Dyadobacter chenhuakuii: one gene and its partner. The protein of the gene in region 2 interacts with the protein of the main gene of each other region in a pairwise test. Links are inferred from orthologs where the notes say so. Each region holds a gene or a part of one and is shown on either strand. Other genes may lie near its edges.

What was found. The genes of interacting proteins can lie anywhere in the genome.
Region 1: the proteins of odhB (region 2) and lpdA interact in binary tests that used the Escherichia coli proteins (3 or more experiments, as listed by UniProt). The link is inferred for Dyadobacter chenhuakuii from one-to-one orthologs.

What each region holds. Positions count from the first base shown.
Region 1 is NZ_CP098805.1:4,244,337-4,247,350, forward strand. What follows is about bases 63-2,999. They hold lpdA (dihydrolipoyl dehydrogenase), read right to left. Parts: upstream 2,262-2,999; coding sequence 864-2,261; downstream 63-863. Other genes in these bases: NFI80_RS17545 (response regulator), read right to left, coding at 63-727. In the rest of the region: more of NFI80_RS17545, read right to left, coding at 1-62. UniProt on the Escherichia coli protein: Lipoamide dehydrogenase is a component of the glycine cleavage system as well as of the alpha-ketoacid dehydrogenase complexes.
Region 2 is NZ_CP098805.1:5,934,456-5,937,459, forward strand. What follows is about bases 58-2,984. They hold odhB (2-oxoglutarate dehydrogenase complex dihydrolipoyllysine-residue succinyltransferase), read left to right. Parts: upstream 58-667; coding sequence 668-2,302; downstream 2,303-2,984. Other genes in these bases: NFI80_RS24890 (2-oxoglutarate dehydrogenase E1 component), read left to right, coding at 58-617; NFI80_RS24900 (nucleotide pyrophosphohydrolase), read right to left, coding at 2,398-2,727; dtd (D-aminoacyl-tRNA deacylase), read right to left, coding at 2,815-2,984. Also shown: more of NFI80_RS24890, read left to right, coding at 1-57; more of dtd, read right to left, coding at 2,985-3,004. UniProt on the Escherichia coli protein: E2 component of the 2-oxoglutarate dehydrogenase (OGDH) complex which catalyzes the second step in the conversion of 2-oxoglutarate to succinyl-CoA and CO(2).

The DNA.
Region 1 (3,014 bases), 1.7 Mb from region 2 along the record:
TCTCTTCCAAAAGATGCACTATGCCCACAATGCCATTCAGCGGCGTGCGGATCTCATGGCTCATCGTGGACAGGAACTCCGACTTGGCCAATGTTGCATCTTCCGCAATCTGCTTTTGCTTTTCCAGCAGGTCATTTTGCTCGGCAAGCGAAAAAAGATAGAAAAATTCATGTTTGTTACGGCTCTCATGAAAATACATCATGAAGGGAAACAGCATTTGCCCAAGAAAGAAAAACAACCCGCCCTGACTGAAAAAATTGTACAGATAGCCTGGATGGCGGTAATACAATGCCGGTGGGAAGATCGTCATAACACACACGGTCAGGATAATGCTGTACTGCACAGGCCACCGGAGTACAAAGAACGAGAACATTAAGCCAAGCGTCATGTTCAGGCTGGCACGGTCGTAGGAGGCATGCGGCACTTCGGCCAGGATATACGCGTGCACCGGCACCAATGCGAGATTTGTATAGAAAGATGCTTTCTGAGCGCTTAGCCTGCCCGTAAAATGAAGTGTGAGCAAAAAGATGATAACGCCGCTCAGGACCAGTTCTGCCGCCAAAACCTCCGGAAACGCAGGATCTTTTCGCAAAAAATAGAGGATGGATGTAGCAGGATAACCAACCAGATAAGCAACACAAAAGATAATGTTGCCCCACCGCGACTTCAACTCACTTTCTTTTTTCCACAGTTCGTTGAACTCGTTCGTATATGTAGATTTATTCAAGAAAGAGCAATTTAAATGCGCTGATAACAAGGTTGAGACTGTCGGTCGGACAATGATCCAAATTTACATAAATAGCAAAAAATAAGGGCATCCAAATGAATGAATACCCTTATTTCAAGCAATAACTTATTTAATGTTACAAATCAATCGCTTCACCGTAAGCCGCTTCCGTTGCTCCTTTCAGTGCTTCGGACATTGTTGGGTGCGGATGGATTGCACGCATAATCTCATGAGAAGTAGTTTCCAATTTACGGGCTACAACCACCTCAGCGATCATTTCCGTAACATTGGCACCAATCATGTGAGCACCAAGGAACTCACCATATTTTGCGTCAAAGATCACTTTTACAAAACCGTCGGTAACACCTGCTCCAACCGCCTTACCCGACGCCTTGAATGGGAATTTACCTACTTTAATGTCGTAACCAGCTTCTTTTGCTTTTTTCTCTGTAAATCCAACAGACGCAATTTCAGGCTGGCAGTAAGTACATCCCGGAATGTTTCCGTAATCCAATGCTTCCGTTTTGTGTCCTGCGATTTTTTCAGCACAGATAATTCCCTCAGCCGTAGCAACGTGTGCCAAAGCAGGGCCAGGCGTGCAGTCGCCAATCGCATAAAATCCTGGAACGCTGGTTTCATACCATTCGTTTACAGTGATTTTGCCTTTATCCGTTTTAATGCCTGTTTCTTCCAGACCAATATTTTCAAGATTAGCAACGATTCCGGCAGCCGAAAGCACGATATCTACTTCAAATGATTTCTGTCCGTCCGGCGTCTTCACAGAAACTTTACAACCGTTTCCGGAAGTATCCACGGTCTCAACCGTTGAGTTTACGTAAGTTTCGATGCCCAGCTTTTTGTATTGCTTTGCAATTTCTTTTGATATGTCCTCGTCCTCAACCGGAACCAGGTTTGGCAGGAATTCAACAACAGTCACTTTCGTGCCCATAGAAGCGTATACATAAGCGAATTCCATTCCAATCGCACCTGATCCAACTACCAGCATAGAAGCAGGTTGTTTTTCAAGGCTCATTGCTTTGCGGTATTCGATAACTTTCTGACCGTCGATCTTGATATTCGGCAACTCACGAGCACGCGCGCCGGTGGCGATAATAACGCCTTTACCAGCTGTGTAGTCCGTTGTCTTACCGTCTTTGTCTGTAACTGCAACTGTTTTCTGGCCCTTAACTTTGCCCGTTCCCATGAGGACGTCGATCTTGTTCTTTTTCATCAAGAAAGAAACGCCTTTGCTCATGGTATCCGCAACGCCACGGCTACGCTGGATCACTGCACCGAAATCAGCAGCATACTCACCAACATTGATCCCGTAATCTTTTGCATGCTTAATGTATTCAAAAACCTGTGCACTTTTCAGAAGTGCTTTGGTAGGAATGCAGCCCCAGTTAAGGCATATTCCACCTAAACTTTCTTTTTCAACAATTGCTACTTTAAGTCCTAATTGGGAAGCGCGAATGGCTGCGGGATAACCTCCCGGGCCGCTGCCAATTACTATCACATCATATGCTTGAGCCATTTTCCGGTATTTTTATTGTACGAAATGGGTTGACAAAAATTTCCTGCAAAGTTAAGACGATTTGCCGGAAAGACTACATCTACAACGCCTCGTATTTGCAGTGAAACTGAGGGTTATTGCTATTTGTTGTAGCTTTGCGACGTTTAGAGCCTGCGGGACCTCTGTCAGTCTGAGCGGAGCCGAAGACGCGTTACCAAGGAGTAGCGTGCCTTCGGCTCCGCTCAGGCTGACAAGGTCAAACAGCAACATTTTTTCAAACTTAAATTCAAAAAATTCAAATGACTGCAGAGCAATTGAAAGACTTGAAGGCCCGTGTAGAGGCTTTGGGGAGGTATCTTTGACTACGATAACCGAAAAAAACAACTAGAAGATCTTGAACAGCAGACTGTTCAACCGGAGTTCTGGAATGATTCAGAACGTGCCGAGAAAACAATGCGGGAAATCCGTGGATTGAAATTCTGGACCAATGGATACGAAGAACTTTCGCGCTTGCGGGACGATCTGGACACAATTTGGGAATTTTATGAAGCCGACGAAGCAACAGAGGAAGAAGTGGATGAAGAAGGCCTGAAACTTTCCAACAAGCTGGAAGAAGTAGAATTCCGGAAAATGATGGGGGAAGAAGGCGACGAACTGCCGGCTGTAATTGAGATCAATGCAGGCGCAGGCGGAACGGAGTCGCAGGACTGGGCATCCATGCTCATGCGCATGTACATTATGTGGGCTGAGAAAAATGGTTACAAGGTCCGGGAA
Region 2 (3,004 bases):
GATATGAAGGCCAGGGACCGGAGCACTCCAATGCAAGGCCGGAGCGTTATTTGCAGCTTTCTGCTAATTACAACCTGATTGTAGCAAACGTAACAACGCCTGCAAACTTCTTCCACCTGATGCGCAGGCAGTTGAAATTCCCGTTCCGCAAGCCTTTGGTAGTAATGTCGCCAAAATCGATGCTGAGACATCCACTGTGCGTTTCGCCGATCGAAAGCCTGGTCAACGGCTCGTTCCAGGAAACGATAGGAGACACTTTTGCAGATCCGAAAAAGGTGAAAAAAGTGTTGCTGTGCACAGGAAAGCTTTATTATGAGCTTTACGAAAAACAGCAGACAGACAAGCGCGACGATGTTGCTATTATCCGTCTTGAACAAATGCATCCGTTCCCGCAGACGCAGATTGATGCACATTTGGCACAATATACCAATGCAAAAGTATATTGGGTGCAGGAAGAACCTTTCAATATGGGTGGCTGGACATTCATGCTGAGAATGTACAAAGGCGCAAATCCATTGCAGGTAATCGCCCGCGAATCAAGCGCTTCTCCTTCGACCGGTTTCTCGAAAATACACGCGAAAGAGCAGGCAGAGATTATTAGCAGAGCTTTTGAATGATATTCCTATAAAATTTAGACACTTAGTTCGATAACAAGATTGCACATAAAATGGCTGAAATTGAGATAAAAGTACCGCCCGTTGGCGAGTCCATTACAGAGGTTACAATAGGGAATTGGTTCAAAAATGATGGCGATTTTGTGAAAATGGATGAGGTCATTTGTGGACTTGATTCGGATAAAGCGACATTTGAACTGACAGCAGAAGCAGAAGGCACCCTGCACATTAAAGCGCAGGAAGGCGATACGCTGAACATTGGCGACCTGATTGCAACCATCGATTCAGCCGCGAACGGTGCATCGAAAGATACTGCTCCGAAACAGGAAGCTGCCCCTGCTGCCAATGCCGCTGCACCAGCTGCGTCCGCTGCTGAGCAACCGGCTGCCGATAAAATTGAAGACAAAGCAGGTGAACCCGCCGCTGTTGCGCCAGCACAAGCTGCTGCCGCTCCTGCCGGAGGTGGTAAAACATATGAAATGAAAGTTCCGGCAGTAGGAGAGTCTATTACGGAGGTTACCATTGCTTCATGGAGCAAAAAAGACGGTGATCACGTAGAAGTTGACGAGATCCTATGCGAACTGGAATCGGATAAAGCAACATTTGAATTACCGGCAGAAGCAGCAGGAACGTTGCGGATTGTTGGAAAAGAAGGTGAAACATTGTCCATTGGTGCGATCATCTGCACCATCGAGCCGGGAGCCGGCGGAGCACAGGCATCCGCAGGATCTTCTCAACAAGCCGCTGCACCAGCCGCGGAGACAGGCGGATCAGATAAAGCATATAGCGAAAAACACGCATCACCTGTTGCTGCGAAAATTTTAGCTGAAAGAGGAATCGATCCGAAAGACGTGAATGGTTCAGGATCAGGCGGACGCATTATGAAAGACGATGCATTAAAAGCAGGCAGCAAACCCGCTGAAACTCCTGCACCGTCACAATCAGCTGCTCCGAAACCTGCCGCACCTGCTGCAGCGCCAGCCGGAGCAAGAGGTCAGCGTCGTGAGAAAATGTCTTCACTGCGTAAGACGATCGCACGCAGATTGGTTGCTGTGAAAAATGAAACGGCCATGCTTACCACGTTCAACGAGGTGGATATGAAGCCGGTTATGGACGTACGTTCGAAATTCAAAGATAAATTCAAAGAGAAGCATGAAGTTGGTTTAGGCTTTATGTCATTCTTTGTGAAAGCAGTAACCGTTGCGTTGAAAGACTTCCCGGTTATTAATGCCTATATGGACGGCGATGAGCTGGTTTACAATGATTATGCAGACATTTCGGTGGCAGTTTCTACGCCTCGCGGCTTGGTTGTGCCTGTGATCCGCAATGCTGAAACATTGTCATTCGCAGCAGTTGAAAAAGAAATCGTTCGCTTGGCCGTTCGCGCCCGGGATGGAAAACTTGGACTGGATGAAATGTCCGGTGGAACATTCACGATCACCAACGGAGGAACATTCGGTTCGATGCTTTCAACACCGATCATCAATGCACCGCAATCAGCGATTCTGGGAATGCACAACATTGTTGAACGCGCAGTTGTGGTGGACGGTCAGATCGTTATCCGTCCTATTATGTACGTGGCACTTTCTTATGACCACCGCACCATTGACGGTAAAGATTCTGTAAGCTTCCTGGTTCGCGTGAAGCAGCTTCTGGAAGATCCAATGAGATTATTACTGGATATGTAATTCAAGCATTGCATTATAAATGACGAAGAGAGCCTGGGCAACTGGGCTCTCTTTTTGTTTTCAGAAGAAATTGAGAATCAACATTACAAGCATATTTAGTTAATTAACTTCTCATTATTCTTATGCCGGTCCTTATCCCGTTCCGTTTTCTTCGCCATGTTTTTTTCAAAAGCCTCGGTCAGGTTAATGCCTGTTTGATTAGCAAGGCATATCAGCACCCACATTACATCCGCCATTTCATCGCCCAGGTCTTTGCCCAAATCCGATTTCTTGAAGGACTGATCTCCATATGTCCTGGCCATAATGCGGGCAAGTTCTCCTACTTCTTCCGTCAGGATCGCCATATTAGTCAATTCAGAAAAATAACGGACGCCATAGGTTTTGATCCAGTTGTCAACTTGGGCTTGGGCTTCTTGGATGGTCATGGGGTTAATGAGTGAATTTTGAATGAGTGAATGTTTGAGTGATATGATATTTGATTCTGACGATGTGATGGGAGATTGCCTTTTATCTCAAATCCTGTTTTTTGAATCTATGATGATGGTTACTGGCCCGTCATTGAGCAATGCAACTTTCATATCGGCACCGAAGATTCCGCGTTGGATGGGTTTTTCTAATTCTTTTTCCAGGAAGGTGATCATTCCTTCGTAAAGTGGGGTTGCTATTTCGGGCTTGGCTGCTTCGATGAAGGAGGGCCGGTTT